Regions from separate parts of the Streptomyces sp. NBC_01515 genome, predicted to be linked through region 1. Evidence: riboswitches for the same ligand, from Rfam matches in the RefSeq annotation. Region 1 holds a riboswitch; each other region holds the start of a gene.
What was found. A riboswitch is a leader RNA that binds a small molecule or an ion and turns the genes downstream of it on or off. The one in region 1 is predicted to bind cyclic di-AMP.
Positions count from the first base shown of each region.

Region 2: linked by a shared signal. The riboswitch ahead of OG407_RS46540 (NlpC/P60 family protein) and the one ahead of OG407_RS30240 (transglycosylase SLT domain-containing protein) in region 1 are both predicted to bind cyclic di-AMP.
Region 3: linked by a shared signal. The riboswitch ahead of OG407_RS10020 (C40 family peptidase) and the one ahead of OG407_RS30240 (transglycosylase SLT domain-containing protein) in region 1 are both predicted to bind cyclic di-AMP.

Region 1 is NZ_CP109416.1:6,667,167-6,670,435, reverse strand. Features, by position in the region: gene OG407_RS30245 (CocE/NonD family hydrolase) at 1-1,386, shown strand, start outside; cyclic di-AMP (ydaO/yuaA leader) riboswitch at 1,618-1,819, shown strand; gene OG407_RS30240 (transglycosylase SLT domain-containing protein) at 1,825-2,301, shown strand; gene OG407_RS30235 (HAD family hydrolase) at 2,395-3,201, opposite strand.
Region 2 is NZ_CP109416.1:10,522,427-10,525,695, reverse strand. Features, by position in the region: gene OG407_RS46545 (DUF1996 domain-containing protein) at 1-1,429, opposite strand, end outside; cyclic di-AMP (ydaO/yuaA leader) riboswitch at 1,789-1,962, shown strand; gene OG407_RS46540 (NlpC/P60 family protein) at 1,971-3,269, shown strand, end outside.
Region 3 is NZ_CP109416.1:2,269,413-2,272,681, forward strand. Features, by position in the region: gene OG407_RS10010 (ATP-dependent Clp protease proteolytic subunit) at 1-626, shown strand, start outside; gene OG407_RS10015 (hypothetical protein) at 634-942, shown strand; cyclic di-AMP (ydaO/yuaA leader) riboswitch at 1,250-1,461, shown strand; gene OG407_RS10020 (C40 family peptidase) at 1,465-1,938, shown strand; gene OG407_RS10025 (ATP-binding protein) at 2,024-2,482, opposite strand; gene OG407_RS10030 (helix-turn-helix domain-containing protein) at 2,695-3,269, shown strand, end outside.

The DNA.
Region 1 (3,269 bases):
GACCCGTTCATCCACACCTGGCTCGCCCACCAGATCCGCGACGACTACTGGAAGCACGGCAGTGTCTGCGAGGACTACGGCGCGATCGACGCGGCCGTCCTCGCGGTGGGCGGCTGGCACGACCCGTACCGCGACACGGTCCTGCGGCTCGTCGAACACCTCCCGCCGGACCGCGTACGCGGCCTCATCGGCCCCTGGTCGCACCAGTACCCGGACCGCGGCCTGCCGCCGGGCCCCGCGATCGGCTTCCTCCAGGAGACCCTCCGCTGGTGGGACCACTGGCTCAAGGACAAGGACACCGGCGTCACGTCCGACCCGCTCCTACGGGCCTACGTCAGCGACTCCCACCCCCCGGCCACGGTCTACGACACCCTCCCGGGCCGTTGGGTCGGCGAGCCCGCGTGGCCCTCGCCGCACGTGAAGACGACGACGTACGGCCTCCGGGGTGCGCCCGTGATCGTCCGCTCCCCCATGCACACCGGTGTGGACGCGGGCCGTTTCTTCCCCTTCGGGAACGACGCCGATCTCCCGCCGGACCAGCGGGACGAGGACGCGCGGTCGGCCTGCTTCGAGTTCGAGGTGCCGGCCGAGACATGGGTGCTGGGGCGGCCGAGGGTACGGCTCCGGCTGACCTGCGGGGTGCCGCGCGGGCAGGTGATCGCCCGGCTGTGCGACGTGGCCCCCGACGGTGCCTCGACCCTCGTCACCCGGGGTGTGCTGAACCTGTCGGCGCGGCACGGGCGGGACCGGGCGGTGCCGTGGACGCCGGGCACCACCGAGGACGTCACCTTCGAGCTGAACGGCATCGGGCACGCGTTCCCGCCCGGGCACCGCATCCGGCTCGCGGTGTCGTCGGCGTACTGGCCGTGGATCTGGCCGCAGCCGGAGTCTTCGGCGGGGTTCACGCTGGACCCGGAGGGCAGCGCGCTCGAACTCCCGGTGCGGGAGCAGGAGTTGACGGAGGGCATCCGTTTCGAGGAACCCGAGGAGGCCGAGCCGCTCGGGGTCAACTACCCGGCGACCCTTGACGAACCACGCCCCGAGCGGTTGGTCGTACGGGATGTCGCGAAGGGCGAGTGGCGGCTCGAAGTGGATCCCCGGTACGGCGGCACGCGCGTGTACCCGGACGGGCTCGAATTCACCGAGGACGCGTTGGAGACGTACACGATCGACGAGTCGGACCCGCTGTCGGCGCGCACCCGGTCGGACTGGTCGATCCGGCTGCACCGGCCGGAGCTGGGATGGGACACGACCGTGCGGACGCGGTCGGAGATTACTTGCGACGAAACGGAATTTATTACCTCGAACGAGGTCATCTGCACCGAGGGCGAAGAAGTGATCTTCCACCGCACATGGGAGAAAAGGATTCCGAGAACTGCCAGTTGAGGGCGAATGCCCGATTTGCCGTTCTTAATCCTCCCGTGAGTTGGGTCACGCGTTTCTGTGTGTGACCTGTGTCCTGGTCTGCCCGCGTTTTCCCTTACGGCATTTGACAGTTGACCCTTGGCTCGCGCAAAGGATCAAGCGCCCCATACGCCTCAGACCAAGGTCAATAGGGGTTAGGTGTGATTCCGCCACTTGTTCCGGACATGTGCTCTCGCATAGTTTCCCGGCCTGTCGAGCGGAACGCCGAATCCTGCCGCCGCCCGGCATCCCAGTCACGAACTTCTCGCACGGCAGGAGCGGGGGAACCAGGTAAGTCGCCGGGCCGGTCGTCATGACCGGAACGGCTTGGGGTTAAGTCACGTCCGCAAGGGCTTGGCCGGGCACCTCCCAGCCCGAACCCGACAGCTCACCTCGCAGGCGACGGAGAGGAACCTCGTCATGCCTGCAACCGCTCAGTCCCGCCGCGCCCGCCTCGTCCGCCGTGTCGTTGTCGCCGGTACCGGTGTCGCGATCCTCGCGCTGCCTGTCGTCGGTGCGACCACCGCGTCCGCGGCCACCACGTCGACCACCGCCTCGACCACGCTTGCCGGGTACCCCAACACCCTTGACGGGTGGATCCGGGAGTCGCTCGCGATCATGGCGCAGAAGGGGATTCCGGGTACGTACAACGGGATCTACCGGAACGTGATCCGTGAGTCTTCCGGGAACCAGTACGCGATCAACAACTGGGACTCCAACGCGGCGGCGGGTACGCCGTCGAAGGGGTTGCTTCAGGTGATCGACCCGACGTTCAACGCGTATCACGTTGCCGGGACTTCGTTCGATCCGTATGACCCGGTTGCGAACATCACCGCCGCCTGCAATTACGCGGCGGCCGTGTATGGGTCCATCGACAACGTGTACGGCGCTTACTAGAAAACGTTGGATCAGCCACGACGGGTTGTGTTTTGAGTGCAGCGCCGTCGTGGCTGGTCGCGCAGTTCCCCGCGCCCCTAAAAACAGGGCGTTCTAGCTGAAGAGTCTTTCGAGGACCAGCGCGATTCCGTCGTCCTCGTTCGAGGACGTCACCTCGTCGGCCACTGCCTTGAGTTCGGGGTGGGCGTTGGCCATGGCGACGCCGTGGGCTGCCCAGTCGAACATCGGGATGTCGTTCGGCATGTCGCCGAAGGCGATGGTGTCGGACGGGGTCAGGCCCAAGTGGCGGGCGGCGAGAGCCAGTCCCGTCGCCTTGGTGATGCCGAGTGGCTGGAGTTCGACGGTGCCGGGGCCCGACATGGTGACCGAGGCCAGGGAACCGACCACCGAGCGGGCCGTGGAGGCCAACTCGTCGTCCTCCAGGGCGGGGTGACGGAGCAGCACCTTGCTGATGGGTTCGCACCACAAGTCGTCGCGCCTGCCTACCCGCACCGCGGGGAGCGTGGGGTGCGGCATCAAGTAGCCAGGCTCGATCAGCGTCAGGCCGTCCACGCCGTCCTGGTCGACCGCCGCGTACACCTGGCCGACCTCCGCCTCGATCTTGCCGAGCGCGGTCTCCGCCAACTCCCGGTCCAGGGTGACCGACCAGAGCAGACGGTCCGCGCCGGCGTCGTACAACTGCGCGCCCTGTCCGCACACCGCGAGCCCTCTGGAGCCGAGGTCGTCGAGGAGGGGCCGCACCCTCGGGGCGGGCCGGCCGGTGACGACGAGGTGCCGGGCACCGGCCTCCGCCACCCGCCGCAGTACGGCGCGGGACCGGTCGGAGAGCGTGTCGTCGCCGCGCAGCAGCGTTCCGTCCAGGTCGGTGGCGATCAGTGCATATGCGAGGGGTGCGGCCATGATCAGAGAATACGGATGGAACGCCCCACCGACTCGACACGAACCGGACGGCTGCTGCCTTCACATGC
Region 2 (3,269 bases), 3.9 Mb from region 1:
TGATGCAGTTGACCATGTCCTTCATCAGGCCCTCGTCGAAGACGTTGATGAAGTCGCCGTGGTCGGTGACGGGCTTGTGCTGCTGCTCGGGGAAGGAGTCCACCGCGAACAGCGGGGTCGTCTTGCCGCCGTCCTGGAGGCTCGGCGCGTCGACGTCGTAGACGATCCGCTGCACCAGTTGCGGGATGGCCTCGAAGCCGGCCGGGCAGGAGCCGTCGGCGGCCTCGAAGGCCACGTGGGTGCGGTGGTTGGCGCTGTCGATGTTGCGGCCGTCCCAGCAGCTCTGGAACTTGAAGGTGCGCACCACGTCACTGCCCGCGGGGCACAGCGGGTACTTGTCCTTGAGCTGCCGGTCCTCGAAACCGGTGCAGCTCCAGGAGGCGTTGGCGTTGGCCGGGCCGTTGACGAAGGCCTTGGCGTCGCCGGTGATGATGCGCAGGAGGCGCGGCATCGCGACGACCTTGCTCTTCGGGTTGCCCACGAACGTCAGCGTGGCCGCCTTCGCGGTCACGATCTGACCGGAGTTGCCCTCCGTGCCGCCGCCGGGCTTGTCGGCGTCCCGCTCCTGCTTACCGTTCTGGAGGCGCAACACGGGCCAGTAGTAAGTGGACTTGTCGCCCGGGTTCTCGCAACTCGTGTCGGCCTTCGCCAGGTCGTCGTCGCTCGCGAAGGCGTTGTTCGACTGGTTGCCGATGTAGTCGTGGAAGTGGTGGGCGCCGTTGGTGACCCCGGGCGCGACGATCACGTTGTCGGAGTTGAACAGGCCGTTCTCGTTCACGCCGCACGCGGTGACGAACGTGCCGCGGGAGGCGTCGGCCTGGTCCTGCGGGGTGCTCACGTTGGGCTGCACGGAGGTGATGTCCGCGTAGTCCGAGGCGACGGGCCCGTTCGCGGACTGCTGGTTCCCCTGCTGCCCCTGGCCGTCACCCTGCTGCTGGCCCTGGCCGGTCGGGTCGGCGCTGCCGCTCTGGTCGCCCCCGCTGCCGTTCTCGTCGCCGTTCGTGGGGGCGATCAGGGTGCAGCCGGCGAGCGCGTCGAGACCCTCCGGGCGGTCCCCGACGCGGTCGATGGCGTCATCGATCCGCCCGATGGTCGCGGCCCGTTTCTCCTTCAACGGATTCATGATCGCGTTGTCGGCGAAGGAGGCGTCCTGGCGTATGGACTCCGTCGAGTCCTTCAGTTTCTGGTAGGCCTCGGTTATCTGCTGGTCCAGAAGCGCGAGTTGGGCGTCGACCTCGGTCTTCGCCTCGTCGGGGACCGACGTCAACTGGGTGCCGATGTCCGGGCAGTCGATCGTCGCGCCACTCGATGCCGCATCAGGAGACCCTTGCTGGGACGAGTCACCGCCCCAACCGCCCTCGGACGCCGACGCGTAGACGTTCGCCGCCACCAGTCCTCCGCCGCCCAGCATCAGGGCGACTGCTGCCATCGTCGCGCGTCGTGCGCCCGTTGGGCGTCTGCGCGTGTTGCGTGCCAAGGAAGTTGCTCCTACACGTATCGGTCGGCCCGGATCGTCCCGGCATGGAAATCCCCCGTTCCAATACGGAGCCGGATGCCGGTGTGTTCAACCGTCCCAAAAATTCATAGCGACCTCATATGGATCACCCGACCCGGCGGGCCCACAACCCCTCAGCCGAACCCTCGACGCAGGTGGCTGAAGTATCTGAGCGAGGTAAAGGTCACAAAAACGTATCGGACATATCGCGCTTCAACCTTCACACGAGGCACACACGTTGGCTAAGTTGGCGCTCAGACCGTACGACCTACTCCGGCGATCAGCGCCGGGCCGCACGGTTTGCGCCGAGTCCGGTGGGTCGCTCGCGACAGCCGGAGCCGAGGACCCAACCGACTTGGGGTGAATCGGCCCAACTGCCCCTCCGGGCAAGGGTCGTAGGGCAATCCTTCCGTGATCGGCCGCCCGAACCCGACAGCTAACTCGGTAGGCGCGATACGGAAGGAGCACGTCTGCCATGCCGGCAGAACGAAGTACGCGCACCGGAGGCAGTGGCCCCACCGTGGACGACCGACCCAGCCGTGACGAAGTCCAGCGGCGGATCAACTCCCTTTACGACAGGGCCGAGACGGCCACCGGAAACTACAACGCCACACGCAAGATGTCCGGCGGCCAGCGCAAGCGCGCCGAGCCCCGTCCCAGCGCGTCGCGTCCTTCCGACCCCGCCCAGGACGCCGTCACTCGGCAGTTGTTCGACCGCGCTCGCGCCCAACTGGGCCCGACCGTACCGGCGAAGCTGCCGCCCGGCAGAACTCCCGCCCGCTCGGCGGCACCCCGGCCCGAGCGGTCCGAGCGGCGCCCCGAGCCCGAGGGCGGCGCCCGAGCGCTTGAGGCGCAGCCCAGCCGCGCCGTGGCCGAACTGACCGCGGGTACCGGCGCACCGGAGCCCGTCACCCCGCAACTCACCGCGCCCGTCGCGGAGTTGACGGCCGGACCGGTCGCCGCACTGCCGCCCGCCGCTCCGCAGGCACTCCAGATGCCGCAGATCGCCGCGGCGCAGACATTCCAGTCGCCGCAGATGCCGTACATGCAGCAGATGGCCCAGATGCCGCAGCCGACCGTCCTCGACCTGCCGCCCGTGCCCGCCATCGAGGTGCCGCCCATGCCCGTCGTGGAGGCACAGCAGTTCGCCGTCGCGACCGCACCGGCGCCGGCCTTCGACCCGCTCACCGCGGACCTGGAGCTGCTCCCGTACATCGCCGCTCCGCGCACCGAAGCCGCCCCGGCGAGCGCCCCTTGGGCGACCCCGGAGACGCCCTGGCCCGCCCCCGAGACGACCTGGTCCACCGGTCAGATCCCGATGGTGGCCGAGCAGCCTGCCTGGTCGACCGGGCAGGTCCCCATGGTGACCGAGCAGCAGACCTGGTCCACCGGGCAATTCCCCGTGGTGACCGAGCAACCCACGTGGTCCACCGGGCAGATGCCCATGGTCACCGAGCAGCCCGTCGCCCAGCCCGCCTGGTACCCCGCTCCGGAACCGGACTGGCGCCCGCCGCAGCAGGAGTGGCAGCCGACCGCCCCCGCCGCCGAGGTCTCCTTCGCCGCGGCCCCGGTCGTCGTCCCCGAGTTCACGCTGCCCACGGCTCCGCCGATGGCCCCGGAGATCCTTCTCCCGCCGGCCCCGGCCATGAGCCCGATGACCACCACGGCCGTCCCCGCCGTACCGGACGCGGGCACGCAGAGCAAGACCGCCACCGCGCTCGCCTTCGCCCGCGCACAGATCGGCAGGCCCTGCCTGTGGGGCGCGGCGGGACCG
Region 3 (3,269 bases), 4.4 Mb from region 1:
CGTCCGCCCGCCACGTCCTGCCCGAGTTCACCGAGCGCACCAGCGCCGGGCACCGGACCCTCGACCCGTACTCGAAGCTGCTGGAGGAGCGGATCGTGTTCCTCGGGACGCCGATCGACGACATCTCGGCGAACGACGTGATGGCCCAGTTCATGCACCTCGAATACCAGGCACCGGACCGGGACATCTCGCTGTACATCAACTCGCCCGGCGGATCCTTCACCGCGATGTCGGCGATCTACGACACGTTGCGGTTCGTCACGTGTGACGTGGAGACGGTCTGCCTCGGCCAGGCCGGCACCTCCGCGGCCGTGCTGCTGGCGGCGGGCACGCCGGGCAAGCGGTCGGCGCTGCCGGGGGCGCGGGTGGTGATCCACCAGCCCTCGTTCCCCGAGCCGATTCAGGGTCAGGCGAGTGATCTCGCCATCCAGGCCGAGGAGTTGGCGCGCACGCGGGTCCAACTGGAGGAACTGCTCGCCCTGCACACGGGCCGGACGGTGGCGCAGGTGAGCGCGGACATCGAGCGGGACCGGATCATGGATGCCCAACAGGCCCTGGAATACGGGTTGGTGGACCGGATCGTGTCGACCCGCAAGACCTCGCTCACCGAGCCGGGCGGGGAGTGAGCCGACGATGCTGCCGCCGGAACTGCCTCCGCTGCCCGCGCTGACGCGCGCCGAGGGCGAGTTGATCGACCGTTACCTGGATGTGGCCGACCTGCTCGGCCGTATCAACCCGGCGCACGACGGTGACACGTACCGTGGGCTGAGGGCCGCCCAGGCGCTCGTGGCCAAGGCCGCCGAGCTGCGGGACGCGCTGGCGCTGATGCACCAGCGGGGCGAGACCGAGCTGCACGCCCCCACACTCGCGCGGGCGCTGCGCGTGCTGGACGGGGAGCGCCGCACGGCTCGCGTCACCATCCCCGCGCCCTCCGACAGTTGACGGACCCTGAGCCGTCCCGGCCGGGGGCGAAACGAGCCGAACGGCGTACCCCCGATCGGAGTAGTCGCCGCTCCGTCCATACGGCCGTCCGGGTTGCGCAACACGCGTAGCCCGAGGGCCGCATGAAGTGTTCCGATGCTGGTCCGAGGGCCTGGCACCCCTCGACACCCCTTCGAACACGGGGCTGTCCACCCGAACGGGTGAGTGGTGAGTAACCCCACAAATCCCCGGTTCCGTTGGGCTTTTCGGACATTCATAGGTGAAGATCCCTGTCTGACGACAAGACCCCGCCGCAGCGGCGGGGCGATCCGGGCGGACGCCGAGTCCTGCCGCCACCCGGATGACAGGTCGACAGGAGTGCATCGGCAGGAGTGGAGGACCCAAGCACGACGGGTCGCCGGGACGGTCACGCCATGACCGGGTCGAGCAGCCCTTGGGGTGAAGCCGCGTCAGCGGCCGGGCAACTTTGTCAGCCCGAATCCGACAGGTCATCTTTCACAGGCGGCTGACGAAGGGTTGCGCATGACTGCGCTCAATCGTGTCCCGTCGCTGATGGTCAGGGCCGGTACGGCCTCGGCCTTCGCCATCGCCGCCGTGGGCGGCTCCGTCGTGATACCGGGCGTCGCATCCGACGCCGCGGCCGCGACACCCGCGACGAAGGCACTCCAGGTCGCGGCGTCCAAGAAGGGCGCCCCGTACAGGTACGGGGCCACCGGACCGGGCCGCTTCGACTGCTCCGGGCTCACGCTGTACTCGTACAAGAAGGCAGGCAAGAAACTGCCCCGTACGGCGGCCCAGCAGTACAACAAGTCCCACCACATCTCGGCCAAGAGCCGCAAGGCCGGGGACCTCGTCTTCTTCCACTCGGGCTCCAGCGTCTACCACGTCGGCATCTACGCCGGCAAGGGAAAGATCTGGCACGCCCCGAAGACCGGGGACGTGGTGAGGCTGCAGAAGATCTGGACCAAGAGCGTCTGGTACGGCCGGGTCAGCTGACCTGCGCTGAGAACTCCCGTGGGGGTGGCGGTCTCCTGACGGACCGCCACCCCCACGGGTGTCCAGAGGCGTTCGGCACGGTCCTCTACGGCTCCTGCTGGCCCGCCGCGGTCACCGGCCGGGCCGGTACCGTCCAGGGCACCTCGATGGAGACGGTCTTGCCGCCCTCCAGGGTGGGCCGGACCTTGAGTTTGCCGCCGCACTCGGCGGTCAGCCAGCGGATGATCACCATGCCCCGGCCGTTGTCCTGCTGGACGGCGGCCGGCAGGCGTTTCGGGAACCGGGGATGGCTGTCGGTGACCCCGATGCGCAGCCGTTCGTCACGCTCCAGCTCCATGTCCACCGTGAAGGTGGGTGACTGCCCGAAGGTGTGCTGTACGGCGTTGGTGGCGAGTTCGGAGACGATGAGGCGGATGGTGTCGGCGACCTCCGTGTCCGCCGGAAGTCCCCATTCCACCAGGGTCCCGACGACATAGGTGCGGGCGGTGGAGACCGAGGCGGGATCGCTCGGCAGAGTGACGGATGCTTCCAGATGGTCTGCCATGGCGCGGTCGTCCCTTTCCCGCGGGACCGGTGTCCGACACGGAGCGGATGGTTCGAGTACGGTCCCGGACTGGTGCTTCTTCGCCAGACTGCCATTACCGCGTCGGTAACGGTGGCGATCCACCAAGATATGCATATATCTGTCGCTCGAAGCGGTGAACTCTGCGACCCCAGACCGTATTTGGGCGGCTCGGAAGGAGTAAGGAGAAACCCATGCAGTACGGTCCCGCGGTGCGCCGCCGGAAACTGGGCGCGGAACTGCGCGCGTTGCGTGCGGAGGCGGGGCTCACCAGCGGTGAGGCGGCCCGGTTGGTCGGCTGGCACCAGTCGAAGGTGAGCCGCATCGAGACCGGCGCGAGTGGCGTGAAACCGCCCGACGTCCGGTTACTCCTCGACGTCTACCAGGTCGGCGACCCACAACTTCGGGACATGCTCCTCGTGTTGGCCGGCTCCGACGACGGCGGCGGCCGGCACCACTGGTGGCACGCCTATCGCGGTGTACTGCCGCCCGCCTACCGGGACTTCATCAGCCTGGAGTCACAGGCCAGCACGCTCCGCACCCTGGAGACCTCGGTGGTCCCCGGTCTGCTGCAGACCCCCGAGTACGCCCGGGCGGTGACCCGGGCCGCCGTAGGGGGCCCGGACAACGACGGCCCCGAGCGGCTCGACGCGCTGGTACAGGTGCGGCTGGCCCGGCAGGACGTGCTGCGCGCGGATCCGCCGCTGGAGCTGAGCGTGGTCCTCGACGAGGCGGTGCTGCGGCGCGAGGTCGGCGGGCCGGGCGTGAT